Regions from separate parts of the Agrobacterium sp. 6Ca8 genome, predicted to be linked through region 4. Evidence: riboswitches for the same ligand, from Rfam matches in the RefSeq annotation. Region 4 holds a riboswitch; each other region holds the start of a gene.

Region 1 (7,800 bases), on a different replicon from region 4:
GCGACGCGGTCGCAGAACATGGCGGCGTGATTGAGATCATGCAGCGCCGCCACAACCGTCAGTCCCTGCCTGCGCACCAGATCGAGCAGGCCGATCTGGTGGCCGATATCGAGATGGTTGGTCGGCTCGTCCAGCAGCAGAATATGCGGCTCCTGCGCCAATGCGCGGGCAATGTGCAGGCGCTGGCGTTCGCCGCCGGAAAGGTGATGCCAGTTTCGCTCGGCCTTGTCCGCCATATCGACATTTCCGAGCGCTGCATCGACGATGGCATCGTCCTTTGGCGACCATGCGGAAAGCGGGCCGAGATAGGGCGTGCGCCCCAGTTCCACGGCCTGTCGCGCGCTGATGCGCTCGGTGGTTTCGGCCTGCTGCTCCACAAAGGCCAGCCTGCGGGCAAGTTCGCGCCGCCCGAATGTGGCAAGCCGTTCCTCACCAAGCATGACATGACCCCGACGCGGCATGCGAATGCCGGCCAGCATGGAAAGCAACGTGCTTTTGCCCGAGCCGTTCGGCCCGATGATACCCAGAAACTCGCCCGGGGCGACCTCCAGCGAAACACCGCGCACGATGTCGAGATTGCCGGCATGGAAATGCAGATCGTGGGCGGATAATTTCATGACCGGCCTCTCTTCTGCCCGAGAATAAAGGCGAAGGCGGGCGCGCCGACCAGCGCAGTAATCACGCCGATCGGCAGCACCTGCCCCGGAATGACGGTGCGCGAGAGAATATCTGCGATGATCATGAAAATTGCACCGGTCAGCGCCGTCACCGGCAGCAACATGCCGTGGCGAACGCCAACGAAGATGCGCGCCGCATGCGGGATGACGAGACCGACGAAGCCGATAGAACCGACCAGCGACACCATGACTGCCGTCATGACCGCCGAAACCGAGATCAGCACCGCATATACCCGGCGCACTGGAATACCGAGCGAAGCTGCTGCCTGACCGCCGAAAGCGAAAGCATCAAGCGCGCGTGCGTACCAGAGGCACACCCCAAGACCCGCAATACTGACCGGCAAAGCCAGCCAGACATCCGGCCAGCGCACGCCCGAAAGATTACCCAGCAGCCAGAACATGATGCCGCGCGCCTGTTCGGCATTGGCGGATTTGGTGACGATGAACGACGTCATGGCGTTGAACAGTTGCGAACCGGCGACCCCCGCCAGGATGATGGCGCTGTTGCCGTGCCCTGCCCGCACCGCCAGAAGGCTGACAAGCGAAAAAGCCACAAAAGCTCCGATAAGGGCGCCGGCCGGCATCGTCAGGAACCCCGCCCCGAAGCCCAGAAGCGCCACGGCCACGGCCCCGGTTGAGGCGCCTGCGGAAATACCGAGGATATAGGGATCGGCGAGCGGGTTGCGCAGGAGTGATTGAAGCACCGCACCGGCCAGCGCCAGCGAGGCGCCACAGCACGCGGCAACGACGGCGCGGCTGAGGCGGTAGCTCCAGACGATGCCCTCATCCAGCGGCTCCAGCGGATAACCCGCATGGAAGACACGATTGGCAATGGTTTTTGCCACGACGTCGAACGGAATGGCAGTCTCGCCGATGGCCGCACCGGCCATCAGCGCGACGAGCAGCAGGGCGAGTGCGGCAAAAGCCAGACCCGCCCTGCCAAGATTGACGGAAAGACCGTTCACTTGGCGAGACCGGCTGTGGAAATCGCCTCGGCCAGCGTTTCAATGCCTTCGATCGTGCGGATGGTCGGGTTCATCGCCTGCGCGTCCATTTCGAAGACATGGGCCGCCTTGACGGCGGGCATGATGCTGGCAACCGGATCGGTAGCAAGGAACTTGAGCTTGACGGCGACGTCATCGGCGGGGAAACGCCGGCGGTCCATCTTGCCGGCAACGATCACGGACGGATTGGCCTTGGCGATGGTTTCCCAGCCAACAGTCGGCCATTCCTCATCGCTTTCGATAACGTTCTTCAGTCCGAGCGCGGACATGATGTAACCCGGCGCACCATTGCGGCCCGCCACGTAAGGATCGATATCCAGCTCGGCGCTGGAGAACCAGAATACTGCTGAAATCTTGCCATTCGCCGAAGCGATCTTGGCGCGGGCGGCTTCCTCACGCTTTTTCAGGTCGGCAACGACTTCCTCGCCGCGATCCTGCACGTTGAAAATTTTAGCAAGGTCGCGGACCTCCTGGTAGATCAGGTCCATGGTGAAAACGGACTTGCGCACGCCGTCGCCGCCGCCGGAATTGTCCTTGCCCATGCAATCGGCAGGGGAGGTATAAACGGGAATACCGAGTTCGGCGAATTGCTCCGGTGTTCCGACAACGCCTTCGGGACCGATCTGCCACTGGAACTGCGTCGTCACGAGGTCCGGCCTCTTGCCAACCACCGCCTCGAAGCTCGGATCATTGTCGGCAAGCCGCTCCACCTTGGCATTGGCGTCTTCGTAACCCTTCAGAACCGGGCCGATCCACAGCGCCGTGCCTACCACCTTGTCGGCCACGCCGAGCAGATAGAGAACCTCGGTCGTGCTCTGGCCGACCGATACTGTGCGGGCGGGCGCCTGCTTGAAGGTGATTTCGTGGCCGCAGCTATTGATCGTCAGCGGATAGGTGGTTTCGGCAGCCTGAGCGGCACCGGCGGGCAAGGCCGCTAATGCGACAGCCAGAAGACCGGCGGAAACCGGCAGGCGTTTGAAATGAAACATATGTTCTCCAGTCTAAATAAAGTGGCGTGATCCGCAGGCCGCGCGTCAAAACGCGTAGTGACAGAGCGACAACAAGTGTGGAGATGGAGAACGGGACTCTAAATACGTTTCCGCGGACGGAAAGGTCATAATCAGCTCCTCTTCCGGGCATCCCCGCCCGTAACGATGGTCAATATTATGACGGCAGGTCTCCTGGCTCGCGAATATGCGCCGTTCATCTGCCTTCCCGCACCTTGAAGGGTGCAGTGGCATGACGCTTTTCAGGCGTCACGAGGATGAGCGGCAATCCGCTTACAGTTGCGGGGGCAGCCACGGCATTGGGCGATAGAAATCACCCGCACCATGTTCCCTATTAATCCCTTTGCCCTTCGGCTTCAGGAACCGTCACTTTCTGACATAAGGGGCAAGCGCCGGGGCGTCAATTGCGATAGTGCTGCAGCTCAGCACAAAGACGGACCCGCCAACGCGAAAATTTTTGTAGCGCCGGAAGGCGCCGGTTGCGGCGCGTCTTTGGACATGGTGGTAAGGCTTTCAATCACCACCAGCCCGGATTGCGCAATAAAATCAATAAAGAGATTGTTGTCGCTGATGGTGTCGAGCCGCACCAGCTCATCGTCAAGATCGGTAAAATGCCGCCTCACAAGCGCAATCGCATCCATGTCCGCACCCGCAACGACCGGACCGATAATGTGGCCCCGCCCCGCCGCACGGCGCAGCGCAAAAGCGGTAAGACGGTCCGCCTCAAACACACCGTAACCCGCATTCTGCGTCAAAAGTCGCTGTAAAACGTTCCGGCGCGAAACGCCAAAAGCCGACCGGTCTAGTTCCACAACATCAGTCAGATGACCTGCGGATAACGGCTCTATTCGTTGTTTTCTGCCGGGCGGCGGTATCTCGAAAAGGCAATTCGCCCTTCCCCGGAACAGATATACTTTTTCCGCATCGCCGGCAAAACCCAACCTTGAAAACAACCGCCGCGACGCTCCCGTCGCGTTCAACCGCAGGGAGACCGTGGGGAATTTCGCGACAAGTTTCTGCACCAGCCATGGTGCTACGCCCTGCCCCTGCAAACGGGGCGAAACAATGACCATGCCGAGCGTCGCAAACCCCTGATCATAGGGAAAGAGCATCGCGGTTGCGACAACACGGTCGATCTCATCGAGCGCAGCGAGACCCACGCCGCATTGCCGCAGAAAACACCATTCATTCGCGTGATATCGCCATCCGACGGCCATGGAGAGTGCATGCAGATGATCGGCATCCACGTCCGCGATATCCACGGTCCGCAGCTCGAAACTATCGACTTTGAGCAGGTCCATAACCAACGGCCCTCATCCCCTACGGCTCAGAACCTTCATCCGGTCCCGGCCTAGCCCACGACATCCGACGGTAGCCGGTTACGCCAGCACGAATTTTCTGAAAGCACTGGAAGGTCACAACAATCTACCGAAATCATTCGCATTTCAGCAGATAAACGTCGCAGTCCATTCTAAGCTTTCGGGATGACAATCCGGTCAGCGGAGACGACCATTGAACGCAATCGAAATCCTTGAGCGTCTCGTCGGTTTCCCGTCGGTCGTTGGAACCGCCAATGGCGATATTGCCGGCTGGATCGCCGATTATCTTGAAAGCCACGGCGCGAAAGTATCGCTGCTTGCGGGACCGGAGGGCGACCGCGCCAATCTCTTCGCCACCTTCGGCCCGGCCGATCGCGCCGGCTATGTTTTGTCCGGCCATATGGATGTCGTACCCGCCAGCGAGCCGGAATGGTCTTCCGATCCCTTTACACTGCGGGCGGAAAATGATCGTCTCTACGGGCGCGGAACCACCGACATGAAGGGTTTTCTGGCCACGGTTCTCGCCGCGGCGCCTGCATTTTCGCGCATGGCGCTGAAACGTCCCGTGCATATCGCCTTTTCCTACGACGAGGAGGCGGGTTGCCGTGGCGTTCCGCATCTTCTCGCCAGATTGCCTGAACTGTGCGCCCAGCCGGCGGGCGCAATTATCGGCGAACCGAGCAATATGCGGGCGGTTCGTGCACACAAGGGCAAAGCAGCAGCTCGCATTACCATCCGTGGCCGTTCCGGCCATTCGTCCCGCCCTGATCAGGGGGTGAATGCCATTCACCTGATGACCGGCATCATGGCAAAGGCCGTGGAGACGGCACATGAGCTGACGAAAGGCCCCTTTGAAGCGACTTTCGAGCCACCCTACTCCTCGCTGCAGATCGGCACGATGAAGGGCGGCCAGGCGATCAACATCATCCCCGATTTCTCGGCCATCGAGCTGGAAGCGCGGGCGATTTCCGGCACATCGCCGCTTGAACTGCTCGGGCCGGTTCGCGCAAGCGTCGAGGCTCTTGCAGCAAAGGGTGTCGATATCGAATGGACGCCTATGAGCGATTATCCGGCGCTTTCGCTTGCAGCCAATGCTCCGCTTGTTCTGCTTCTGGAGGAATTGACCTGCACCCCCTGTCTCGCCGCCGTCAGCTACGGCACGGAGGCGGGGCTGTTCCAGGCGGCGGGCATCGACGCCATCATCTGCGGACCAGGGGATATCGGCCGCGCCCACAAGCCGGACGAGTTCATAACGACGGGCGAAATTTCGGCCTGCCGGTCGATGCTGGAAACACTCGCAAGCCGCTGTACGGCTTGAACCTTCGGGAAGCATAGATTTCAGATGACTTTTCTCTTCAATTCCGACGCCAAGCGCGGCGAGATTTTCCGGCAGGCTCTAGCTGCAGCACTGCCCGATCTGCCGTTTTCGATGGATGCATCAACCGTCGATCCCGACGCAGTCCGTTACCTCATCACCTGGACGGTACCACAGGACATTGCCCGGTATCGCAATCTCGAAGTCCTGTTTTCGATCGGCGCGGGTGTCGACCAGTTTCACATCGAGGCGATCCCTGAGACGGTAAAGGTTGTACGCATGGTGGATGAGGGCATCATCCGCATGATGCAGGAATATATCTGCCTCGGCGTACTTTCCCTCCACCGCAACCTGCCGGTCTATTTAAACCAGCAGCGCCAGCAACTGTGGAATGCCCTGCCCCAGCGTCAGGCGGAAGATTGCCGGGTGGGCGTTCTCGGCCTCGGCATGCTGGGCGTTGCGGCGCTCGAGCGGCTGAAACCTTTCGGCTTTCCGCTTTCCGGCTGGAGCCGCTCACAGCGTCAGATCGATGGCGTCACCTGCCATCATGGCGACGACGGCCTCAAATCCCTTCTCTCCACCAGCGATATTCTCGTCTGCCTGCTGCCTCTCACCGACGAGACCACGGGGCTTCTGAACGCCGAGCGTCTGGGGATGCTTCCCGAAGGGGCTGCTCTGGTTCACGCCGGGCGCGGCAAACAGCTCGATCATGACGCTTTGCTCGATGCACTCAACAGCGACAGGCTTTCAGGTGCGGTGATTGACGTTACCGATCCGGAGCCCCTGCCCAAAGACCACCGCTTCTGGACCCATCCGAAAATTCTCCTGACGCCGCATATTGCCAGCGTCACCCAGCCCCATTCCGCTGCCCGCACCGTCGTCGAAAATATCAAACGATACGAATCCGGTCTCGAACCGCTCGGCCTCGTTGACCGTAGCCGCGGATATTGATCCTACCGTTCCAAGAAAGGACACCCATGTCTCTCCTCAAGACCATCGACACCAATCCCGCCTTTGAACCGAAAGCCTCCAAGGCCCTGCCCGAACGCCTCATCGCCGGCGACCCGTCGTTCAAAACCTGGCCGCTAGATGAAGCCCGTGATGGCACCGTGCATACCGGCATCTGGGAAGCGACCCCCGGCGAAAGCCGCTCGATCAAGGGCGAGACATTCGAGTTCTGCCACATTCTCGAAGGCGTTATCGAGATCACACCGGAGGGCGGCGCGCCACTGCGTTACACGGCGGGCGACAGCTTCGTCATGAAGCCCGGTTTCGTTGGCGTCTGGAAGACAATCGAAACCGTACGCAAGATCTATGTGACCGTGAACGGATGATTTGCCGAACAGCATGCCTGGCATCCCGGCTGATGCAGAGGCATTTTTGAGAAAAGCGATGGCTGGCAATCCGCAGGTGGATGCCAGCCATGGTTTACATGGGTATCCTGCCCGGATGCCTTTCGACCGGATTTACGGCCCTCGATCGGACCCGCCGCAAAGTTTTCGGCGCGGTCTTCATGCCCGCCGAAGATTGCGCTGTGGGCCACCAGCAAAACAGGATTTTCGTTCACCGCCCCCGCCGCAGTCGGTCGATGCTGCTTGCCATCAGGGAGTAGCTTTGGCGCATATCCACAGAGGATCATCCATGACGCTCAGCTTCGATCCAGACAGCCTGTCCCTGCCGATCGGCCATTTCATCGGCGACCGGCTGATCCCGGCTAAAAACGGCATCGACATGCATCGTCCTTCGGACGGCATCGAATATGCCGGTTGCCCCAAGGCGGATGCGGCACTTGTCGATGAGGCGGTGCAAACCGCCAAAGCCGCACTGAAGAGCAGTAACTGGGCCGGCGTGCGCCCGCGTGAGCGCACCAGGGTGCTGCAACGCTGGGCAGACCTGATCGAGCAGGAAGCCGAGACGCTGGCGAAAATCGAGGCGCTCTCCTCAACCCGGCCCGTGGGCCACCTGATTGCCGGCGATATCGCCGTCACTGCCGAACAGATCCGCTTCTTTGCCGAATTTGCGGACAAGGAGGGCGGTGATCTCGTGCCGACCGACGATACAAGCGTCGGCATGATCATGACCGAGCCCTATGGCGTCGTGGGCGCCATTACGCCCTGGAATTTTCCGGTGTCCATGGCGGGCTGGAAGCTTGGCCCGGCACTCGCAGCCGGCAATGCCGTAGTGCTGAAACCATCGGAAATGACGCCCTTCTCCAGCATTTTCATGGCGCAACTCGCCATCAAGGCAGGGCTGCCCGCCGGGCTTATCAACATCGTGCTGGGTGACGGGCCAGTGACAGGCAATGCCATCACCGGCCATCCCGAAATTTCCAAGGTCAGCTTCACCGGATCGACGGCAGCAGGTTCGGCCATCATGGCAAATATCGCGCGTACCGGCGTCAAGCCCATGACGCTGGAACTGGGCGGCAAAAGTCCGCAGCTGGTTTTTGCAGATGCCGATATCGAAAAAGCCGCCGCC
Region 2 (7,800 bases), 1.3 Mb from region 4:
GCCTTGCCTCCAGTTCCGCAGCGATGTCGGGATGCGCAAGCGCAAAACCGAGTCGGACCCCTGCCATGCCATAGAACTTGCCGAAGGATCGCAGTATTATCAGCGCGTCACGCCCTGCGACATTTGCAAGACTTTCCGTATGTCCTGTCTCGATAAAGGCCTCGTCTACGACGAGCAGGCCGCCTTTGCGGCGCATCGCCTCGGCCAGCGACAACAAAGCTTCTCGATCCGTGATGCGACCATCGGGGTTGTTGGGATTGACCACCACCGCATAGTCGTACGCTGACAGATCACTGATATGGTCTACCTCGGTCACGGTCAGTCCGGCCATGCGCGCGGTGCGGGCATGTTCGGCATAAGCGGGTGAGAGCACGGCTCCGCTTTTCGCTCCGCGTTCGAGTGCCAGGTGAGCCAGCAATGGCATCAGCATCTGGGTGCCGGGGGACAGTGCCACATGCCCCGTGGATGGTGCGCCGAAAGAGGCGCCAGCCAGCCTTTTCAATTCTTCGGCCGCGTCAGGCTCCGGCAGGCGGGCAAATGCGCTGGCGGGAACGGGAGAATGCGGGTAGGAGTGCGGATTGATCCCGGTCGACAGGTCGATCCACGGTTCCGGCGCTTCAGGAAACATCAGACGCGCCTTGCCGAGATTGCCGCCGTGACGGATCGCAGCCTGCGCCTTTTCCGGTACCTTATCGCCCATGTTCTTCGCTCTCGCTTTTCTGTCGCTCTTGATCGAACGCCTGACTGGATATCCGGACTGGCTGTTCAAACGCATCGGTCATCCCGTCACCTGGATCGGTTCGCTTATCGCGCTGCTGGACAAAAAATGGAACCGGGAGAGTGCTTCATTTTCGCAGCGTAAGGCGGCAGGCGTCGTGGCGCTTTCCGTTTTTCTGGCGCTGACGGTGCTTGTTGCATGGTTAGTGCAATCGGTTCTGCTTTTATTGCCCCTTGGTCTGTTGCTTGTTGCGGTGCTTGGGGCGTCACTTCCGGCCCAAAAAAGTCTGGAACAGCATGTGGAGGCCGTCGCCATTGCGCTGGAACGCGAGGGGATTGACGGCGGGCGCAAAGCTGTCTCCATGATCGTCGGGCGCGATCCGCAGGCGCTGGATGAGCCGGCAATCTGCCGGGCGGCGATTGAAAGTCTGGCTGAGAATTTCTCTGACGGCATTGTCGCCCCTTCCCTCTGGCTTGGTCTTCTGGGGCTGCCAGGCGGTGCGGGTTATAAGGCAATCAACACGGCCGACAGCATGATCGGTCATCGCTCGCCACGCCATGAGGCCTTTGGTTGGGCGTCGGCCCGGCTGGACGATCTGGTCAATTTGCCGGCATCGAGACTGAGCGGCGGTCTTTTCGTGGTCGCCGCGTTTTTCGTGAAGGGTGCATCACCGAAAGGGGCAATTGCTGCGATACGCCGCGATGCGCGGCATCACCGCTCTCCCAATGCCGGCTGGCCGGAGGCGGCACTGGCCGGGGCACTGGGCTTTGCGCTGGCCGGGCCGCGCTCCTATGGCGGGCAGATGATCGAGGCTCGTTTCATGGGCGAAGGCGGAAGAGCGACACTGGTTGCTGGCGATATTCGCAAAGCGCTCAGGCTGGCGAGGATCGCAGACTTCTTGCTGATCGCGCTGTTCGGATTGCTGGCAATCCTTATCGCGCTATAGAAAGCAGTCTGTCGAGATCGAGGTGGTTCTCCATATGGGCCGCCAGGCGGTCAAGAACGGCATCTACCTGCGCATCATAGTTCAGTTGCGTGCTCTGCCCACCAAGGCGCTCAAGCCACGCCCCGCGTTGGCGGTCATCCGCAAACAGGCCGTGGATATAGGTGCCTAGGATTCGGCCATCGGGCGAAATTGCGCCATCGGTGTGCCCGTTAATGGTCGAAAATGGCAGGTTGCCCGGAGCACCCGTCGTTTCGCCAACATGCATTTCATAGCCGGATAAGGGAATTCCGTCGAAACTCTGTCCCTGCACGGAAACGAGCCTCTTGTCGCCCGTCAAAACCGTCATCACATCCAGCAGGCCCAACCCATCGACCGTCATTGGTGGTCCTTCGATGCCGTCAGGGTCGGCAACGGTTTTTCCAAGCATCTGGTATCCGCCGCAGAGACCGAGAACATAACCGCCGCGGCGCACATGTGCCTTGATGTCGATGTCGAGGCCTGCATTTTTCAGCACGGCGAGATCAGCTATGGTGGATTTCGAACCGCAGAGCAGAACCAGCCGGCAATCGGCGGGAATGGTCTCGCCCTGCCGCACTCGGATCAGCTCCACATCCGGCTCCATGTCGAGCGGATCCAGATCGTCGAAATTGGAAATATGCGGCAGGATTGGCACGGCAATGCGGATTTTCGCGCCGGGCTTTTGTTGTGCCGGGCCGGTAAGCCCAAGGGCGTCCTCCGCTGGCAATTTCGCAGCATCGGAAAAATGCGGCAATAGCCCGATGGACGCCCAGCCGGTCTTTTCCGCGATCATCCGCATGCCGTCTGAAAACAGCGTAGGGTCACCGCGAAAGCGGTTCACGATGAAGCCCTCTATCATCGCGGCATCATCGCGTTCGAGAACGGTTTTTGTGCCCACGAGGCTGGCGATGACCCCGCCCCGGTCGATATCGCCGATCAGGATCACGGGAGCATCTGCGGCGCGGGCAAAACCCATATTGGCGATGTCGTTAGCGCGGAGGTTGATTTCGGAAGCACTTCCCGCCCCTTCCACCAGCACCAGATCGGCCTGTTGTTTCAGGTGCTCGAAGCTCTCCAGCACATGCGGCATCAGCCCGGCTTTCATGTGCTGATAATCGGCTGCCTTGGCATTGCCGACAATTTTGCCCTGTACGACGACCTGTGCGCCGGTTTCGCTCTGCGGCTTTAAAAGCACCGGGTTCATGTGAACCGACAGCGGAACGCCTGCTGCCCGCGCCTGCAGCGCCTGCGCGCGACCGATCTCGCCGCCATCGGCAGTGACCGCCGCATTGTTCGACATGTTCTGCGGCTTGAACGGCATGACGGACAGGCCACGCCTGACGAAGGCGCGGGCAAGGCCAGCCACCATCAGCGATTTGCCGACATCCGAGCCGGTTCCCTGAAACATCAGCACACGTGCAGTCATGTCAGTATTCTATCCCGGCCTGCGCCTTTACGCCCGCCTTGAAGTGATGTTTGACGAGGGTCATTTCCGTCACCATGTCGGCAGCGTCGATCAACGGTTGTTTGGCGTTGCGGCCGGTAACGATGACATGCAGATCGGATCTACGGTTGGAAAGCGTTTCGACGACCTCTTCCAGCGGCAGGTAATCATAGCGGAGCGCAATGTTCAGTTCGTCGAGAACCAGCAATCCGATCGTCTCGTCAGCCATCAGTGCTTTCGCTTCCTCCCAGGCCTTTGTAGCCGCCGCGACATCGCGCTTGAGGTCCTGCGTGTCCCAGGTAAACCCCTCGCCCATGGTGCGCCATTCCACCCTGTCGCCGAACAAAGTCAGGGCCTGCTGTTCACCCGTCGACCATGCGCCCTTGATGAATTGGACGACGCCGACCCGCCGCCCGGTGCCGAGCATGCGCAAAGCAAGGCCGAAAGCGGCCGTGGATTTGCCTTTACCAGGGCCGGTATTGATCATCAGCAGACCTTTTTCGATGGTCTTTTCCGCGACTTCGGCATCCTGAACCGTCTTGCGGTTGACCATTTTCTGCCGGTGGCGTTCGGCTTCGCTGTCGCTGATATCGCGTGTCATCGCGTTTTCCTTCTCGTCCAGCGGCGCGGGACCGTATGCCCCCACCATTCGGAGCGGCGACTATACTCAATTTGCCGCACCCGGCAATCGACAAGCCGGCAGCATTGACCGTCACGCCCGTTCAGCCTAAGGGTAAGGCACTGACGGTCTTTTCCCGGCAACGGGAAAAGCTAAGAGGGAACACGGTTCCACCCCATAACGGGTCATTCCGTGGCTGCCCCCGCAACTGTAAGCGGTAAGCCCGCACTATGAAGCCACTGGACCATAAAATTGGCCCGGGAAGGTGGTGCAGGGTGTTTTAAAGCCGCAAGCCAGGAGACCTGCCGTTTCAGGAAAAAACGTCTCCCGGGCGGGGTGCTCCGGTCAGCCGGTCGAATTGATTTGCAGCCGCGCTTTTCAGTGCGCTGTTTTCGACATCCGCACCCCGATGAGTTTAAAGGCGCGGAAAGCGGAACGGTTTGGATATTACCACAACATCTTCTTGTGCGGACGGGACAATGGAAGCCAACACAGCTTCCGGCGTGGTCGTTTTTGTCTGCCGAAGCTGTCGCGACGACACCGATCCCAATGCGGAGCCGCGCCCCGGCACCATCCTTGCGGAAGCTGCCATCGCAAAAGCGCGTGAATCCGGCATCGATGTTCGCTCCGTCAATTGCCTTGCCAATTGCAAACGCGGCCTCAGTGCCGTGCTGCGCGGTGCCGATGGCTGGTCCTATGTATTCGGCGGGCTGACGCCCAACGATGCGGAAGACCTGCTCACGGGCGCGCAAATGCTGGCCGCCTCCGCAGATGGCCTGATGCCTTGGCGCGGCCGCCCCGACACATTGAAGCGCTGCATGGTGGCGCGCATTCCCCCATTCGATTTTACCGAGGAGAGATCATGAGCACCCTTCTGGACCGCGTTCCCTGCACCATCGTCACCGGCTTTCTGGGGGCTGGAAAAACCACGCTGCTGCGCGGTCTCCTAGAAAAGCTTGATGGCAAGCGGCTTGCCATCATCGTCAACGAATTCGGTGATATCGGCATCGATGGGGATATCCTCAAGGGATGCGGCATTGAGAGCTGCCCGGAGGAAAACATCGTCGAGCTGGCCAATGGCTGCATCTGCTGCACGGTGGCGGATGATTTCCAGCCGGCCATCGAGCAGATTCTGAGCCGCCAGCCGAAGGTGGAGCATATCCTCATCGAGACCTCCGGCCTTGCCCTGCCCAAGCCGCTGGTGCAGGCATTTCAATGGCCGGCCATCAAGAGCCGCGTGACGGTTGACGCTGTGGTTGCCGTGGTGGATGGCGCTGCCCTTGCCGAGGGTCAGGTGGCGCATGACATGGAAGCCCTTGCCGCCCAGCGCGCAAATGACGAAGCCCTCGATCACGACGATCCGGTCGAAGAGGTTTTCGAGGACCAGATCGCCTGTGCCGATCTTATCGTGCTGACCAAGGCGGATCTGCTCGATAGCGCCGGTCTGGAAAAGGCGAAGGCTCATATTCTCGAGCATTTGCCGCGGGCCGCAAAGATCGTCGTCGCCTCGAATGGCGTCATCGATCCGGCCGTGCTGATCGGCCTCGGTCTTGCGGTTGAAGAGGATATCGAAAACCGCCGCACCCATCACGATGGTGAACTTGACCACGAACATGACGATTTCGACAGCTTCGTCATCGACCTGCCGGCCGTGACCGATCCGGAAGCGCTGGCGGCTCGTATCGCCGAGACAGCGGCTGCGGAAAATGTTCTGCGCATCAAAGGTTTCGTCGAAGTATCCACCAAGCCGATGCGCCTGCAGGTGCAGGCAGTCGGTAGCCGCGTCAACCATTATTATGACCGTCCCTGGGCGGCCGGTGAAGAGCGCCGCAGCCGCCTCGTCGTCATAGGCGAAAAGGGCCTCAACCGCGAAAAGATCGAACAGATGTTGGCCGCCTGATAGAAATGCACATTCTCGCCACCACATCTTCGTCTCTGGACGACCTGATCGAGCCGGTTGATCTCAACCAGCCGCGATCGGATGTGGTGATGCTGTCTTTTTCGGCAAGCGATCTTGCCGGGCTGGAACAGGCATGGCGGCAGGCAGAGGGCGCGCTTCCGTCCCTGTCCGCCGCCAACCTCTCCGAGCTTCGGCATCCGATGTCGGTCGATCTGTGGATCGAAAAGACGGCCGAACATGCCCGTGTCATCCTTATCCGGATTCTCGGCGGCGCGGAACGCTGGCGCTATGGCGTCGATCAGCTCAGCACGATGGCGCGGCGACGTGGCATAAAACTTATGCTCCTGCCGGGTGAATGCAGTGAGAGAGACGAAAAGCTCGAAGCAGCCTCGACTGTTGATCGCCAGACGTTGGCGTCCGTCCTCGCCTTCTTCCGCGAGGGTGGGCGGGAAAATATGGACCGGCTTGCCATTGGTCTTGCTGCCCTTGTAAGTGGTGGCGCATGGCCAGATATCGAGGCTCAACCGCTGCCGAAAGCCGGCTTTTACCGGCCGGGTAAAGGCGTCGTGGATCAGGCGGAAGCCTGCGCCGGTTTTCCCGCCGTTGCAGCTGTCCTTCCCATTCTCTTTTACCGCTCCATGCTTCTTGCGGCCGATGCGGCGCCCGTGGATGCGCTTTTTAACGCGCTCTCTCAGCGCGGTTTTGCGCCATTGCCGATTTTCGTCAGCGGCCTCAAGGATGGGGAGGCAATTCGCTTTCTCGAAACCGTACTGCCCGAACTCCAGCCCGCCGCCATCGTTGCCGCCACGGCTTTTGCCAGTCAGATGGACGACAGCGGTAAAACCCTGTTTGACCGCCTCGGCGTGCCGGTGTTTCAGGTGGTTATGGCGACGACGCGACGGGAAGGCTGGGCGGAAAATGCGCGCGGTCTCAACCCTTCCGATCTTGCCATGCATGTGGTCCTGCCGGAACTCGATGGCCGGATTCTTGCTGGCGCGATATCATTCAAGCAGGTGCGGACTGATGGCGGTATCAGCCTCATCAATGTACCGGAGGCTGATCGCGTCGAACAGGTGGCAAACAGAATCGCTGCCTTTCTGCAATTAAAACAGTCCACGCCACAGGAACGGCGGATCGTCATTCTGATGCCGGATTATCCCGGTGCTGCGCCGGGGCGCACGGGTTATGCCGTTGGTCTCGATGTGCCGCAAAGCGTGCTTGAAATGCTGCGCGATCTGGCCGCGGCAGGATATGTGGTTTCGGATATTCCCGAAACGGCGCGGGCTTTGCTGGATTGTGTCGAGCAGCAGGAAGCGGCTGTTGGACTTTCAGACTATCGTGATTTTCTTTTGGGTTTGCCTGAAGGGGTTGCCGCCTCCGTGGATGGCACGTGGGGTTCGGCCGAACAGGACGACGCACTAGCCGACGGCGCATTCCGTTTTCGCGTCGCCCGTTTCGGCCAGATATTCGTGGCCCTGGCACCGGATCGTGGGCGAAATGAGGATCGGCGGGTGGATTACCATGACCCTGCCCTGCCGCCACGTCATGCGTTGGTCGCTTTCGGCGCCTGGATGCAGCGTGTCGCAGGGGCGCATGCCATTGTGCATGTCGGTGCGCATGGCACGCTGGAATGGCTGCCCGGCAAGACAGTTGCGCTTTCCCGCGATTGTTTTCCTGAAATCGTCACCGGGTCTTTGCCGGTGGTCTATCCGTTCATCGTTTCCAATCCGGGTGAAGCGGCGGTTGCCAAACGGCGGATCGCTGCTGTCACGATCGGCCATGTTCCGCCTGTGCTGGTAGATGCCGGGCTTTCGCCGGAACAATCGGCTCTGGAACAGCTCGTCGACGAATATGCGCAGGCGGACGGGCTTGACCGCCGCCGCCGTGACCGGCTGGCGAAACTAATCGTAGAGAAGGCACTGGAAACCGGTCTTGCGGCGGATGCCGGTGTCGGTGCAAAGGACGATGCCGATGCGGCGCTGTCGCGCATCGACGCCTTCCTCTGCGACCTGAAGGACTTCGCCATCAAGGATGGCCAGCATGTTTTTGGCCGCAGCCCCGAAGGCGAGACCGATCTTCTGAGGCTTGAAAGTGCTGCGGCGGAAAAAACGGCGCTGCTTGCCGCGCTCGATGGCCGCCATATTGTCCCCGGTCC
Region 3 (7,800 bases), 730 kb from region 4:
ACGCGCCTCGAATCCTCGATCTTCTGGATGTACACCCTTCGGTCGTCGCATGGTTCAGCGGCCATAATCATGAGGGCAATTACGGGGTGCAGGGCAACACTCACTTCGTCAACTTTAAGGGCATGGTGGATACGCCCGACCAGAACACCTTCGCCATTGCCGATGTGTTTGCCGACCGAATCGTCATCCGCGGTTTCGGGCGGGAGGAGGATAGGGTGCTTGAGCATTTGCGGCATAACGCTGCCGTGCTTTGAAGTCAGCACCACCCTCTCAACCGTCATTACTGTCCCTGTCACAGGAATGACGGTTGAGACGGAGGCCCCGACACAGAACGAAGGTTGAAAGACGCGCTAAATCAGTAGCTTTACGCGCCGGCTTGATTCGTCGTTCGTTCCGAAGTTCCCAGCTGATTGCTCTGCCAGCCGCTCATCCACAATTGCCGCAACCTTTCGCCTTCCATCTTGAAAAAGCTGCCGGTTGTCTTGCAGGTCAGAACGCGGTCGGAGCGGAAATTGCGGATCGCTTGCCTGAGCTCGCACCAAGCGACGATATTGGTCGTCTCCGAATAATAGATCATGGCGATGGGCCGGATCTGTCGCCGGGTCTCGGTGCCGGTTTCATCGCCATAGGTTATGTCCAACCGCTCCTCGTCGCGCACCGCCCGCCTGACCACGGCAAGATCGACGCCGGCGGGTGAGGGCGCGATGCTGCCCCAGGCGTGCAGGGCATTGGCCGACAGGGTTTTCGACAGGGGTTCGGGCAGGGATGCAGCAATCTTGTCGCTGACCTTTTTGGCCGCCTGCCGCAATTCGGTATCGCCAGTGCGCGCGACCATGGCGAGTGCAAGCACGATCGCCTCCGTCTCCTCGATGGAAAACATCAGTGGCGGCAGGTTGAAGCCGGGACGCAGGATGTAACCGACGCCGCGTTCGCCTTCGATCGGCACGCGCATGGTCTGAAGAGCCGAAATATCGCGATAGACCGAGCGCACCGTGACCTCCAGTGCCTCGGCAATGGTCTGCGCGGTGATCGGCCTGCGCGCCACCCGCAGGATCTGGATGATCTCGAACAGTCTCGATGCCTTGCGCATTGCCGTTTTTCCCGGTGGTTTCCCAACGCAACTGACACAACGCTGTCAGTTGGCTTTTCCTATAAGCAGCAAAACACATTGAGAAACATGAGTTTTCCCGAATGTGTCGCAAACTGTTTTGGGAGATACTGACATGAGTTACGCCGAAAATCTCTGGCTTTTCTTTCTGGTCCTGTTCGGCATCATCATCCTGCCGGGCATGGATATGCTGTTCGTGCTGGCAAGTGCGTTGACGGGTGGCAAAAGAACCGGGCTTTCCGCCGCAAGCGGCATGAGCGCCGGCGGCATGGTGCATTCACTTTACGGTGCATTGGGCGTCGGCATGCTTGCCGCCTGGATGCCGTCGCTGTTCCTGCCGCTGCTGGTCGCCGGCGCCGCTTACATGGTCTGGATCGGCGTCGGGCTGATGCGCAGCGCCATCACCGTCAATGGCGATGAGGCGCAGGCGAGCGCCTCTGTCAGAAAGGCGTTCTGGCGGGCCGTGCTCACCTGCCTTTCCAATCCGAAAGCCTATCTCTTCATGATGGCGATCTATCCGCAATTCCTCAAACCCGACTATGGTCCAATCTGGATGCAGGGGCTGGTAATGGGCGCGATGGTGGCCATCACGCAGTTCACGGTCTATGGCGCTCTGGCGCTGACGGCGGATAAAAGCCGGGCATGGCTCGTTTCCTCGCCTGCCGCCACGATTTTCATCGGCCGCGCCGCCGGTTTCATGCTGATTGCCGCAGCCCTGGTTACGCTTTGGGAAGCACTCTCCTAGACTTCTGTTTTCTTGGGGAAATTCACTGCAATGTGACTTCTTTTCGCCATGCGGAAAGGGCATCCTCGCGCCGTTATCGCGCGTTCGGCATCTGCCGGAATCAAGGAGAGAGTGTATGAAACTGAAAACCATCGCGGCGGCCATGCTTTTCGGCTGTCTTTGCGCCGGAGCGGTCTACGCTGCCGGCGAAGTCGAAAAACGTGAAGGCATGATGAAGCAGATCGGCGGCTCCATGGGGGCGCTTGCTGCCATCTCCAAGGGCCAGAAGCCTTATGACGCCGAAGCCGTAAAGGCTGCCGTGACGACCATCAGCACCAACGCCAAGGCTTTCCCCGACCAGTTTCCCCCGGGCAGCGAGACCGGCAGTGCTGCGGCACCCGCGATCTGGGAAAATTTCGATGACTTCAAGTCCAAGGCCGCCAAGCTCGGTGCCGATGCGGACAAGGTCCTCGCCAGCCTTCCCGCCGATCAGGCAGGCGTCACCACCGCCATGCAGACCCTCGGTGCCGATTGTGGTGCGTGCCACCAGACCTACCGTCTGAAGAAGTGATCCTATTAAGAACGCCGCTTCCCGGCGGCGTTTTTTTCAGCGGGAATGATGCCTGATCTCATCAGGTGATAATGGGGAGAGGGGTCATGGCCTCCATTTGGACGAAGCTCGCGGGCGGGATCGCGGTGGCGGCCATTGCCGGTTTCGGCATTTTCGCCTGGGTCACCGCGCCTGTGCGTCAGGCACCCAGCCACTGGGTGAGCCTTGGCGAGCCGGACCTTGCCAATGGCGAAACGCTGTTCTGGGCGGGCGGCTGCGCAAGTTGCCATGCGGCACCAGATGCCAAGGGCGATGCGCTTTTGACGCTTTCGGGCGGGCAAGCGTTGAAAAGCCCCTTCGGCACCTTTCATGTGCCCAATATTTCCTCCGATCCGCAGCATGGCATTGGCGGCTGGACGCTTTCGGAATTCGGCGATGCGATGACGCGCGGCGTCGGCAAGAACGGCGAACATCTCTACCCGTCCTTCCCTTACGCCTCCTATGCCCGCATGACGCAGAAGGACATCAACGACCTCTTCGGTTATCTGCGGGTTCTGCCCGCCAGCCAGAATGACGCGCCGGATCACGAACTGCCGTTCCCCTTCAACATGCGCATGGCATTGGGCGGCTGGAAATTCCTCTATTTCGATACATCCGCGCCACCCCGCGTCGAGCTTGCCGATGCCAATGCCGAATTGCTGCGCGGCCAATATCTGGTGGAAGGCCCGGGCCATTGCGGCGAATGTCACACGCCGCGCAATGCGCTTGGCGGTTTTCTCGATGGCAAATGGCTGGCCGGTGGTCCAAATCCCGAAGGCGAGGGCCGCATTCCCGATATTACCCCCGGCTCGCAGAGCGTCGGAAGCTGGGAGGCGGCCGATATTGCCAACTATCTGGAAACCGGCTTCACCCCGGAATTCGACAGCGTCGGCGGCTCCATGGTCAAGGTGCAGCAGAACATGGCGCATCTGACGGCCGAAGACCGCAATGCGATCGCCGCCTATCTGAAGGCCATCCCGGCACGGTAGCCCTTTGCCGTCATGCCTGACTTGATCCGGCATCCAGCCACGGCGCGCAATTCTCACGCCGGCCTGCCATTGACTCCCACCCACACCCATCGGATAACGATCCTGTGATGGTTCCTTCCGGGCGTTCCGGAAGGTGAAAAGGGAACACGATAGGGAGACATCCTCATTCGTGGCTGCCCCCGCAACTGTGAGCGGAGAGCCTGAAACGAAATGCCACTGGTAAGCATCTCGCCGGATATGGGCGAGGGCAATGCCGGGAAGGTGTTTCAGGTTTTGACCCGTAAGCCAGGAGACCTGCCATCACGGAAATGTCCATGCCGGCGGGGTGTCCGGAAGAGCGGAATTTCAGGGTGGTGGTGCTTGAACGTGCCGCCCTGTGTCAGTCTCGTATCCCCGTGGTGAAGTGTATCGCATGCGGCTGCACGGCGTTTGCCGTTCCGCCGCGTCTAAAGGCGCGGGGTCGCGCCGTAAGAGGGGTCACCATGTCCATCAACCAGAATACGGCAAATGCCGCCGTTCCAGCAAAAACGGGCAGCTTCGCGCAATCGCTGACGGCGATCGTGCTTGGTCTGTTCGTCGTCGGTTTTGTCGGCTTTTCGCATGTGGAAGCCGTTCACAACGCCGCGCATGACACACGTCATGCCAATGCTTTCCCTTGCCATTGAGGTGGGAAGCATGTCGTTCTTTCGCAATATCGTTTTTACCGCCGTCCTCGTCGGCATCGTTGGCGGCTTCGCCGTTTCGGCCATGCAGGCTTTCGGCACCACGCCGCTGATCCTGAAGGCGGAAACCTATGAAAATGCCGGTGGCGAAGCGCCCCACAGCCATGATGCTCCGGCCACGACCGGCGCTGCCGTTCCCGCGCACGAGCATAACGAGGAAGCCTGGTCTCCAGCCGACGGCTTCGAGCGCACCGCCTATACGGTCGCCGCCAACGTGCTGACCGCCATCGGTTATGCGCTGGTGCTGACCGGCCTCATCTCGCTGCGCGGCACCGATGCCGGCTGGCGCGAAGGCCTTTTGTGGGGTGTGGCCGGTTTTGCCGCCGTCATGCTTGCGCCGATGATCGGCCTGCCGCCGGAACTACCGGGCAGCCCGGCGGCCGCGCTTGAGGCGCGTCAAATCTGGTGGCTTTCGACGGTTGCGGCGACCGCAGGCGGCATTGCGCTGATCGCATTCCGCCGCGAACCCTGGGCAATCGTGCTCGCACTGGTGTTGATCGTTGCACCACATGTGGTGGGCGCGCCCCTGCCGCCGGAAGGTGAACATGCGCTGGCACCGCTGCCGCTGGAACGACAGTTCATCGTTGCCGCCACCGTGACCAGCTTTGTCTTCTGGGCCTTGCTCGGAACATTGAGCGCGTTTTTCCTGAAGCGCTTCCAGCAGGCTTGAAACCATGCAGGACGCAGCCGAATGGAGTGAGGAACTCGACGCGCTGCGTTTTGCCGTTCCCGGTCACGGCGCTTTCTGCGCCGTGCATCGCCTTGCCTTCAAGGCAGTCCTCGGCGTCAGCCCGGAACGGGAAGCGGCGCTCGCCTATTTTCATGAGAATGAGGCTGCCTTTACGGCCGCAGCCCTTGCCAAGATCAAGCGCTCGGCTTTGCCGGCCGGTCGCAGTCTGCATCTCAACAGCCGCGATATCCGCCGTGCGATTGCGGGGGAGGGCGGGGATGTCGCGCCCCGTGTCTGCCGGGTGCTTGATCAGGGGTGATTTGTGATGGTCTCGCGGCTTAACTTCCCCACCACCTCATTCCTGTGACAAGCACAGGAATGAGGTGGGAGGATCCGCAAAACTCTCGACACCAAGGTGAGCCTCACCGGTGCTCCGCCGCAAAAATTCCAAGTTCCGCCTCGGCTTCCGGACCAAAGAGGCCGAGGTGTTTCAGAATTTCCACTGCGAAACTGACGGGTGCACTGCCGGCTGCGGTTACGATGCCGCCATCGCTGACCGCCTTCGGCTGGTCGCGATAGAGCGCTTCGCCGCGATAGGACGGATAGGCCTTGTGAGAGGCGAGCGAATTGCCGGTATGGGCGACGTCATCAAGGGCGCCCGTGCCTGCAAGCGCGCTGGCAGCCGCGCAGATGCCGGCAACCAGTCGGCCCTTCTCGCGAAACCGCTGTACCAGCCCGCCAAGATCGACAGCCGTTCCCTTTTCCCAGCTGAGGCCGCCGGGAATGACGAGCGCATCGATGTTAGCAGGATCAAGCGCGTCATAGGATGTGTTGGGCGTAACGTTGAGCCCGCCCATTGAAACCACGGGCCGGCCGTCCGGGGTTGCATAAACGATCTCGACGCCGAGATAGCCGCGCGCGGCGGCGGCAAGCAGCGCCGGTTCCCAGTCCGCAAAATCCTGCGCAAGCGCAATGGCAATCCGTGTCATGGCCGTCTCCGAAGGTTGCAATCAGGCGATAGACTGCATGTAGCGCATGCCGGTGACCGGGCGCGGCGCGAAATCCATGCTTTCGTAGAAACGATGCGCGGCGACATTGCCGGTCGTGGCGCTGACGGAAAGATAGTCGCAACCGAGGCGCTTGGCGATATCGCGGGCGCGGGAAACCAGGTGCTGGCCGGTGCCATGGCCGCGGTGACCGTCACGCACGAAAAGATGGTGCAGCTCAAGCCCGCGGCGGCCTTCCTGCGCCCTGTAGAGCGGCAGCATCAGGGCGTAACCGATCAATGCGCCGTCGGCTTCCGCCACCAGCCCATGCACCCAGGGAAGCGGGCCGAACAGGTCGCGTTCCAGTTTCGCCGGCGTAATCGCCGCCGCATCGCCATGAAAGGTGGCAAGCAGGGTGATCATCTCATTGAGCTCAGGCAAATCGGTCTTGCGTGCGCCACGAATGATGACGACGGGCGGTCTTTCCAGTGTAAGGGAACTATCTTCGGTCATTTTTCTGGTCCTTCGGTTTTATCGGTGCCGTCAGGACGCTTGAAAAACAACAAAGCCGCCTGACGGCGGCTTGTTGACAAAATGATCTGTCGAGCCGCCCTTTACAGGTAGGCCCAAAAGTACGAGCAGGAGATGGGTGCGCGTTCGTTGATCATGTCCATGCAATGCGCTCGAATCTGAAATCTGTCAAGCCTGCTCTTCAGCCTCAATGCTCCCCTTCGCACATGCCATGGTCGGAAAGTGCGCGGATGACGTAACAATCCTCGATCGAATGACCATGGCAATGGGAGACGATACGTTCCAGCTCATGCTCGAGCTTCTTGAGGCTGCTGATTTTCTCGCGCACATGGGCGAGGTGTTCGGCGGCAATGCGGTCCGCACCCTCGCACGGCATTTGCCGGTGCTGGCTGAGCGCGATCAATTCTCTGATGGCGTCGATATTGAGCCCGATATCGCGGGCATGGCGGATGAAAGCCAGCCTTTCGAGATCGGATTTTTCGTAACGGCGCTGGTTGCCTTCCGAGCGGTCTGCCTCGCGGATGAGGCCCATCTGCTCATAATAGCGGATCGTCGGAACCTTCACGCCGGTACGTTTGGACAATTCACCGATGGACAGCATTGCCTTCTCCATATCCTCAAGAGCAGCCGGGACAAGAACGAACCGGATGCTCTAGTCTCTAGAGATATAGCTTTTCAGCCTGCCGTTCAATGGGTGTCAGGCGGCGGCATCCACGCCGAGTGCCTGCGCCAGGGCTTTGAGAACTTCTGTCTCGATGCTGGAGGTGGCGTCAGGCTGCGCTGATGCAGCGATCTCTACCGCCGGTTCGGCTCTGGCCTGTGCGCCGCTGTCCAGGTTCCAAAGTGCTGCGGCAAGTCCGGCGGAAACGCTGGCGGCGGCAGGTGCGGCGGAAACGGCAACGCTCTCGGCGCTGGAAATCGCGCGGTGTGCCGCCCGTGTCAGTTCCAGCAGGGCCTCGGTGGTTGCGTTGGTTTCCCTGGTCTTTGTCGGCTCAAGGGTCCGGACCGGAGTTGCGTAATAGCTGCTGGTAGTTGCTGCGATAGTCGTCATGACTGAGTCCCCTAAGTTTCATGGGGTATTTTTAGGGGTCGAAACATTCGCGAAGATTGCGTCGCGCAGGGCTTGAACCAAAAAACATCGCAATATAGTATACCCCCCTATAGTATATGAGGTACTCATGTCCCATACGATCCGCAACAAGGAGAAGCTTCTCGCTCGCATCCGTCGCCTCAAGGGGCAGATGGAGGCGGTGGAGCGTGCTTTGGACGATTCCAAGCCCTGCGGCGAGGTGCTGCAATTGCTGGCCTCGGTGCGCGGTGCGCTTTCCGGCCTGACGGGGGAGGTGATGCAGGAACATCTGCACGAGCACGTCGTGCACGCCGAAAATGAAGACGAGCGGGCGCGTGCGGCGGAAGAGCTGGCCCAGGTGCTGAAGACCTACATCCGCTAACCTCTCTCCCAAAAGTGTCCGCGGCTTTGG
Region 4 (7,800 bases):
ACAAGCCCAAGGATGACTACAGAGAGCTGAACCATCCCGCGCTTAGGGATCGCCCTGCCTGTTGAACAAACCCCAATCAGGCCGCGTGCTTGCCAATCAGACCTGGAATATCCACCGGCTCCATCTCGTCCGATGTCTGCGAAGGGACATCGCTCGTCTGCATCCAGGTGATCAGCTCGAAAGTGCCATCGGCATTTTCGGCAATCGCTGTGCAGCTTTCCACCCAGTCGCCGGTGTTGATGTAGCGGATGCCGTCCATGTCTTCCATCACGGCGTGGTGGATATGGCCACAGATCACACCATCCACATTGTTGCGGCGCGCCTCGTCGGCCACTACGCGCTGGAACTCGCCGATGAAGTTGACGGCGTGTTTGACCTGCAATTTCGCCCAGGCCGAGAACGACCAGTAAGGCAGACCGATGCGGCGGCGCACCGCAGCAAGGACGATGTTGATCGCAATCGCCGCGTCGTAGGCCCAGTCACCGAGATAGGCGAGCAGGCGGGCATTGCGCACCACCACATCGAACTCGTCGCCATGGATGATGAGGTATTTCTTGCCGTCTGCCGCCTCGTGGATCATGCGCTCGGCCACTTCGATACCGCCGAAATGCATGCCCGGAAACTCGCGCAGAAATTCATCGTGGTTGCCGGGAATGTAAACGATGCGCGTTCCCTTGCGGGCCTTGCGCAACAACTTCTGCACCACGTCGTTGCAGCCCTGCGGCCAGTACCAGCTGCGGCGCAGGCGCCAGCCGTCGATGATGTCACCGACCAGGATGATCGTATCGGCCTCGTGATGTTTCAGGAAGTCGAGCAAAAAATCCGTCTTGGCCGCCTTGGAACCGAGATGGACATCCGAAATGAAAAGCGTTCTGAACTGTCTGGTTTCAATTTGACCGGCCACGGATTTAATCCCCTTGTTCGGTTGCGTCCCTGCGGCTTTCTTCCCTCTCAGAACCAGACTCGTGTTGCAGCAACATGACAATGGCCGGTTTTTGTATGGAATATGACTGATGGCATCACGAAAACGCGAATAAGCCATGCCCGCATTTGCATAAGGGGGCGGCAAATAACGGCTGTACCACGGGAAAGTTTGTTGTATTCAGAGGGCCGGAATTGAACCAGACATGACGGTGGAAGACATGACCTCTCACGATAAGAACAACACGCCCGCCAACACGGCAAAGGCCGACATCGAGGAACAGGCGCTCTTTTTCCACCGCTACCCGCGCCCCGGCAAGCTGGAAATCCAGGCCACCAAGCCCCTTGGCAACCAGCGCGATCTGGCGCTTGCCTACTCGCCGGGTGTCGCCGCCCCCTGCCTCGCCATCCATGAAAATCCGGAAATGGCAGCGGAATATACCGCCCGCGCCAATCTCGTTGCAGTGATTTCCAACGGTACGGCAGTGCTTGGCCTTGGAAATATCGGCCCGCTTGCGTCCAAGCCTGTTATGGAGGGCAAGGCCGTCCTCTTCAAGAAATTCGCCGGCATCGACGTTTTCGATATCGAGATCGATGCGCCCGGCATCAACGACATGGTCTCCACCATCGCAGCGCTGGAACCCACCTTCGGCGGCATCAACCTTGAAGACATCAAGGCGCCCGAATGTTTCGAGGTGGAGCGCCAGCTGCGCGAGAAGATGAACATCCCCGTCTTCCACGACGATCAGCACGGCACGGCGATCATCGTCGCCGCCGCCGTCACCAACGCGCTGGAACTGGCTGGAAAATCGCTTTCGAGCGTCAAGATCGTTGCGTCAGGCGCCGGTGCGGCAGCCCTTGCCTGCCTCAATCTGCTTGTCGCCATGGGCGCAAAGAAAGAAAACATCTGGGTCCACGATATCGAGGGCCTCGTTTATGACGGCCGCAACTCGCTGATGGACGAGTGGAAGGAAGTCTACGCGCAAAAGACCGACAAGCGGGTTCTGGCCGACTCGATCGACGGGGCGGATGTCTTCCTCGGTCTTTCGGCGGCAGGCGTGCTGAAGCCGGAACTTCTGGAGCGCATGGCGGAAAATCCGCTGATCCTGGCACTTGCCAACCCCAATCCGGAAATCATGCCGGAAGTGGCCCGTGCTGCCCGCCCGGATGCGATGATCTGCACCGGCCGTTCGGACTTCCCGAACCAGGTCAACAACGTGCTGTGCTTCCCCTATATCTTCCGCGGCGCGCTGGATTGCGGCGCAACCACGATCAACGAGGAAATGAAGATGGCCGCCGTGCAGGCCATCGCCGAGCTTGCCCGCGAGGAGGTCTCGGAAGTCGCCGCCAAGGCCTATAGCGGCGAAACGCCGATCTTCGGCCCGAACTACCTCATTCCCTCGCCTTTCGATCCGCGCCTCATCCTGCGCATCGCGCCGGCCGTTGCCCGTGCTGCCGCCGCAAGCGGTGTCGCCGCCCGGCCAATCAGCGATTTCGAAGCCTATCTCGACCAGCTGAACCGCTTCGTCTGGCGTTCCGGCTTCATCATGAAACCGGTCTTCAACGCCGCCAAGGTTGCCGAAAAGAAGCGCATCATCTTTGCTGAAGGCGAAGACGAGCGCGTGCTGCGCGCCGCACAGGTGCTTCTGGAAGAAGGCACCGGCATCCCGATCCTCATCGGTCGCCCGCAGATCATCGAAACGCGCCTGAAGCGCTTCGGCCTGCGTATCCGCCCGAATACCGATTTTGCGGTGGTCAATCCCGAAGACGATCCGCGTTACCGCGACTACGTCGATGATTATTTCGCCCTGGTCGGCCGCGCTGGCATCAACCCGGAGGCGGCCCGCACCATCGTGCGCACCAACTCCACGGTCATCGGCGCGCTGTCGGTGAAGCGTGGTGAGGCGGATGCGCTGATCTGCGGTCTGGAAGGCCGTTACGACCGGCACCTGCGCGACGTGAACCAGATCATCGGCAAGCAGGAAAGCGTTCGCTCTTTCGCAGGCCTCAGCCTGCTCATCACCCAGCAGGGCGCGCTGTTCCTCACCGACACCTTCGTCAACAACGATCCGACCTCCGAAGAAGTGGCTGAAATGGCCATTCTCGCGGCAAAGGAAATCCGCCGCTTCGGCATCACGCCGAAGATCGCGCTCGCCAGCCACTCCAATTTCGGGTCGCGCGATTCGGAAAGCGCCCGCAAGATGCGCCGCGCCCTGAAGATCGTGCAGGCAGCGGCACCCGAATTGGAAGTGGACGGCGAAATGCAGGGCGGCTCGGCACTTTCGGAAGCGCTGCGCAAGCGCGCGATGCCCAACAGCGTGCTGACCGGCGAAGCGAACCTGCTGGTCTTCCCGAACCTCGATGCCGCAAACATCACGCTCGGCGTCACCCGCACGCTGACGGAGGGCCTGCATGTCGGCCCCATCCTGCTTGGCACGGCACTTCCCGCCCATATCCTGTCGCCCAGCGTCACCTCGCGCGGCGTTGTCAACATGGCGGCCTTTGCCGTCGTGCAGGCATCGCACCCTTCGGTGTGATGAAGGCGTATTAACGCAGTTTTGAACATGCTGTTGCCGCATTGCGGCAACAGCTTATGTTATCTTCCTGAAACACGGATTTCCCGAAGCATAACACCCTCGCCACCGGCCGGGGACATCGAACGGATCGCACCATTGACCCGGCGCCGCAGCATTATCGGCCTCCTGCTTCCCCTTGTTTTCATCGCCCCGGCCGCTGCTTTCGCGGATCAGGTCTGCGATACGCTTTATGCGCAGCTGCGCGAACCTCCGCGTGTCATCGGCAACACCGCCGAGGTACGGCGTTACGCCAATGCGCTCACCCGCCAGAACATCGAGATCCGCAGGATCAGGAACGATCTGCGCCGTTACGGCTGTTCATCCGCAAGCGTCACCGTTTATGGCAGCCCGAATGCCGAACTCTGCGCGGAGATCAGCGACGCGATGGCCGATGCGCAGAGCGAACGCGATGCCATCATCCGTGACCGCGACTATGCCATGGCGGCCCAGGGCAGCGATGATGGCGACATCAGACGCCAGCGCATTCTCGCCGCACTCGACGCCAATGGCTGCAGCGCCATTCCGGAAACAGAAGCGCACCAGCCGACGGCACCCGATGTGACACGTTACCCCGACGCCTTCGGCGAACAGAGCAATCCGCCAGGACAGGCAGGGCTTTCGCCATACCCCAATGCCGCTGCTGAAGGCGGGCTCAGGACGCTGTGCGTGCGCACCTGCGACGGCTCGTTCTTCCCCATCGCTTCCAATGCCTCGCCGCTCGATTTCCGTGCGCAGGCCGAACAATGCCAGAAAATGTGTCCGGGTACGCAGACGGAGCTTTATTTCCACTCCATGACGGAGCAGGAAACGGCTGACATGGTCTCGGCTGAAACAGGAAAGCCCTACAAGGACCTGCCGACCGCCTTTGCCTATCGAAATGCCTCAACGAAAGCCCCAGGCTGCGCCTGCAACATGGCCGCCTATCACGAGGAGATGAAGCAGCAGGAGGCTGCGCGGCCGGAAGCTGAGAAACCCTATTCCAGCATCACGACCATTCCATCACCGCAAGGTGACACCCCCAAAAAACCCACCGAACTGCAGCAGGCCGCAAAGCCGCCGGAACAACCGGTTCCGGAACGCGACTATGACCCGAACAACAGCAAGGTCCGCGTCATCGGCCCTAAATTCCTGCCCGACCAGACAGGCCGGATCGACCTGAAGAACCCGGCGCTGAAGGGCATTCAGCCGCAGCAATAGCTCCCATCAGGCACACGGTATGGAGTTGGCAACGCTCTGTCTCACTCACAAGACGGTCGCGTCTTCTCTTTACCGTCCACCCCAGCGATTGCGAAACACCAGCTCCTCCAGCGGCACGCGCTGGCGCCACCCCTTCACCGCCAGTTCCGGCTCGGTATAAAGTGTATCGACGCGGCCGAGGCATAGCCAGGCGACGATCTCGATGTGGTCGGGAATCTCCAGAATGGTACGAATGTCGCTATCGTGGAAAATGCTGACCCAGCCGACGCCGATGCCTTCGGCGCGCGCTGCAAGCCAGAGGTTCTGGATGGCGCAGACGGTGGAATAGACATCGGTGCGCGGATTGTGGGTGCGGCCCAGCACCACCTTGCCGCCACGCGTCGGATCGCAGGTGACGCAGATGCTGAGCGGCGCCTTGCGGATGCCCTCAAGCTTGAGGCTGCGGTAAAGCGCCTGCTGCTCCCCCTCGAACATCGCCGCCGCCTCGCCATTGGCGCGGCTGAAGGCAACCCAGGCTGCCTGCCTGACCGCACCGTCAGTGACGAGCGTGAAATTCCACGGCTGCATGAAACCGACTGATGGCGCGGAATGCGCCGCCTTCAGCAAGCGCTCGACCACATCTTCCGGCAATGGATCCGGAAGGAACTGGTCGCGCACATCACGGCGGGTTTCGATGGCACGGTAGATCGCCTCTCGCTCTCCCTCGGAAAACGGGTAGGCGGGCGAAAGCGCGTGATCGAATGCATCGGCGTCGAGCGAACTGGTCGCGAGTGGATCGGTCGGCATCGTCTATCCCCAACAATGCTGGCGCGCCGCCACGAAAACCGGCTCCGGTTTTCACCTGCACGACGCGCTGCTGCAACAACCTGCCGCCGTCCACGCGGTCTGGTCTATCCTGTCAGGCCGGTCTTCTGACTCGGCTTCGTCCGCCCACTTTCGCCTTCCCGAATGGATTCAGTGGCATCAAGAAAAAGGGCATCCGCCTCACAGCGCTGGGCACGTTCCGGTCTTGCACCGGATTCCCGATTCTCCCGCCCTAAAGGGCAGGCACCTGACGAAGAAGCTTATGAGCAACAAAGATTGCAAATACAAGTATCTTGCGCAGCGATGCGGCAATGTGACCGTGGCCACCTCACCTGCGTATTGCGGCCTTCAGCCGCCGCGCAGACGCGCGCCGGCTGAAGCACTCCCTACCGCATCACCCAACGGGAAAATACCGCACATAAGCGAACTCATCCCCGTCCGGTGACCAGTTGGGCGAATTCATCGTTCCCTGCCCGCCGAAAAGGTCAAACAGCGTTTCGGCATTGCCGCCATCCATATCCATCAGCCGCACGCGCACGTTGAGGTCGCGCGGATGGTCGAAGACTTCGGCGTCGTAGGAGACGAAGACGACTTTGTCACCGCTGGGGGACGGATGCGGGAACCAGTCGCCATAGGCGCTGTCGGTGATACGCTCGACGGCCGAGCCATCCACCCGCACGCGCCAGATCTGCATCTGGCCGGTGCGGCTGGAGTTGAAATAGATCCATTCTCCATCCGGCGAATAATCCGGCCCGTCATTGCGGCCCTCACCATGGGTAAGGCGTGTCTCAACGCCGCTGTCTATGTCCATGGAATAAATATCGAAAACCTGATCGCGAATGCCGCAATAGGCGAAACCTTTCCCGTCCGGCGACCAGCCGTGCCAGTAGGACGGAAGGTTCTTAGTCATCAGACGCGGCGTTCCGCCCGTCGAAGGCAGCAGATAGATGGCACTCTTGCCGAACTCCACCTTGTCGGAAATGGCATAAAGCGAACCGTCAGGCGAAATGCCGTGGTCATTGTTGCAGATTGTCGCAAAGCCGGTATCGACCTTTTCCGGCGAAGGGTCGCCGGCAAGTGACAGGCGATAAAGCAGACCGTCGCAGTTCAGAAGCAGGTATTTCCCGTCCGGCGACCAGTTCGGAGCCTCGAACAGCTCCGGCGTCTGCCAGACCACCCGCATCTGCCGAGTGCGGGTGTTGAAGATTTCGATGGAACTGCGCATGCTGCCTCCCGGGCCTGTCGATCGTCTGGCGTGGAGCGTTGAATGGCACAAACATTCCGTTTGCATCCGCCACCGCCGTGATTATGATCCTATTGCCGCAGGCACCGCCCTGCAAATTCAAATAGGAAAAAACAGCAGCGTGCCGGCACCGCCCGCACCCCTGCCCGTTTCTCCCAGATCCGAGGTTCCGCGATGAACACCATCGCCGATCACGGCATCCGCTTCGGTCGGATCGCCGCAATGCTTCCTGTCAAGAATATCGAGAAGGCCCATGACTTTTATGTCCGTGTGCTGGGCTTCGAAAAGACCTTCGAAAACGGCAACCCTGTCGGTTTCATGATCTTGAAACAAGGTAATGCCGAGTTGCACCTGACATTGCAGTCGACGCACAAACCGGCCCCCTTTAATGTGGCGCATATGCTGGTCAGCGACGTCGACTCGCTGCACGCGCTTTGCGAAAGCCACGGGCTTCGCATCATCAAAAGTCTGCAGGACAAGGATTATGGCCTGCGGGCTTTCGTTTTCGAAGACCCGGATGGCAACCGCATCGATGTGGGGCAGGTTATTTAACGAGATAGGGAAACGGCGGGGCGTGTCCGCGCCGTTGGAGGAAAAGGATGCTTCTTCGCCATCGATATATGGCGAATCCGCAGCATCCGCACTCCGTCACCCCGAACTAGATTCGGGGTCCAGCAAGCTCCCTCCATGCCCTCCTTCGACTACCTGTCCCTGAACCGGTTGGTAATCGGATAACGGCGATCGCGGCCGAAGTTCTTCTTGGTGATCTTCACCCCGGGCGCGGATTGGCGGCGTTTGTATTCGGCGAGATAGAGCAGATGCTCGATCCGGTGCACCGTCGCGATATCATGGCCACGCGCGAGGATCTCCTCGACCGACATTTCCTTTTCCACCAGGCACTCCAGAATATCGTCCAGCACCGGATAGGGCGGTAGCGAATCCTGGTCTGTCTGGTTGGGTCGCAATTCAGCGGATGGCGCCTTGGAGATGATATTGGCGGGGATCACTTCGCCGGATGGCCCGAGCGCGCCCGGCGGCACATGGGAATTGCGCCAACTG

What was found. A riboswitch is a leader RNA that binds a small molecule or an ion and turns the genes downstream of it on or off. The one in region 4 is predicted to bind cobalamin.
Region 1: another riboswitch for cobalamin. It lies ahead of ACZ5A6_RS16665 (ABC transporter substrate-binding protein); the one in region 4 lies ahead of bluB (5,6-dimethylbenzimidazole synthase).
Region 2: another riboswitch for cobalamin. It lies ahead of ACZ5A6_RS12520 (DUF1636 family protein); the one in region 4 lies ahead of bluB (5,6-dimethylbenzimidazole synthase).
Region 3: another riboswitch for cobalamin. It lies ahead of ACZ5A6_RS02905 (CbtB domain-containing protein); the one in region 4 lies ahead of bluB (5,6-dimethylbenzimidazole synthase).

The regions. Positions count from the first base shown of each region.
Region 1 covers NZ_AP026434.1:521,691-529,490, reverse strand. The annotation lists gene ACZ5A6_RS16675 (ABC transporter ATP-binding protein) at 1-617, opposite strand, end outside; gene ACZ5A6_RS16670 (FecCD family ABC transporter permease) at 614-1,642, opposite strand; gene ACZ5A6_RS16665 (ABC transporter substrate-binding protein) at 1,639-2,670, opposite strand; cobalamin riboswitch at 2,836-3,071, opposite strand; gene ACZ5A6_RS16660 (GNAT family N-acetyltransferase) at 3,111-3,989, opposite strand; gene argE (acetylornithine deacetylase) at 4,201-5,325, shown strand; gene ACZ5A6_RS16650 (2-hydroxyacid dehydrogenase) at 5,350-6,273, shown strand; gene ACZ5A6_RS16645 (cupin domain-containing protein) at 6,300-6,656, shown strand; gene ACZ5A6_RS16640 (aldehyde dehydrogenase family protein) at 6,964-7,800, shown strand, end outside.
Region 2 covers NZ_AP026433.1:2,567,255-2,575,054, reverse strand. The annotation lists gene cobD (threonine-phosphate decarboxylase CobD) at 1-700, opposite strand, end outside; gene cbiB (adenosylcobinamide-phosphate synthase CbiB) at 699-1,664, shown strand; gene ACZ5A6_RS12530 (cobyric acid synthase) at 1,651-3,108, opposite strand; gene cobO (cob(I)yrinic acid a,c-diamide adenosyltransferase) at 3,110-3,727, opposite strand; cobalamin riboswitch at 3,855-4,069, shown strand; gene ACZ5A6_RS12520 (DUF1636 family protein) at 4,225-4,611, shown strand; gene cobW (cobalamin biosynthesis protein CobW) at 4,608-5,645, shown strand; gene cobN (cobaltochelatase subunit CobN) at 5,651-7,800, shown strand, end outside.
Region 3 covers NZ_AP026433.1:578,262-586,061, forward strand. The annotation lists gene ACZ5A6_RS02880 (metallophosphoesterase) at 1-254, shown strand, start outside; gene ACZ5A6_RS02885 (helix-turn-helix transcriptional regulator) at 365-1,090, opposite strand; gene ACZ5A6_RS02890 (LysE family translocator) at 1,224-1,853, shown strand; gene ACZ5A6_RS02895 (c-type cytochrome) at 1,969-2,403, shown strand; gene ACZ5A6_RS02900 (c-type cytochrome) at 2,490-3,410, shown strand; cobalamin riboswitch at 3,502-3,726, shown strand; gene ACZ5A6_RS02905 (CbtB domain-containing protein) at 3,893-4,075, shown strand; gene ACZ5A6_RS02910 (CbtA family protein) at 4,086-4,802, shown strand; gene ACZ5A6_RS02915 (hypothetical protein) at 4,807-5,121, shown strand; gene ACZ5A6_RS02920 (type 1 glutamine amidotransferase family protein) at 5,225-5,791, opposite strand; gene ACZ5A6_RS02925 (GNAT family N-acetyltransferase) at 5,813-6,301, opposite strand; gene ACZ5A6_RS02930 (MerR family transcriptional regulator) at 6,507-6,920, opposite strand; gene ACZ5A6_RS02935 (hypothetical protein) at 7,017-7,370, opposite strand; gene dmeR (Ni(II)/Co(II)-sensing transcriptional repressor DmeR) at 7,498-7,770, shown strand.
Region 4 covers NZ_AP026433.1:1,312,985-1,320,784, forward strand. The annotation lists gene ACZ5A6_RS06530 (UDP-2,3-diacylglucosamine diphosphatase) at 77-913, opposite strand; gene ACZ5A6_RS06535 (NADP-dependent malic enzyme) at 1,143-3,458, shown strand; gene ACZ5A6_RS06540 (DUF2865 domain-containing protein) at 3,594-4,694, shown strand; gene bluB (5,6-dimethylbenzimidazole synthase) at 4,764-5,480, opposite strand; cobalamin riboswitch at 5,579-5,764, opposite strand; gene ACZ5A6_RS06550 (TolB family protein) at 5,893-6,723, opposite strand; gene ACZ5A6_RS06555 (glyoxalase superfamily protein) at 6,916-7,293, shown strand; gene ACZ5A6_RS06560 (NAD+ synthase) at 7,443-7,800, opposite strand, start outside.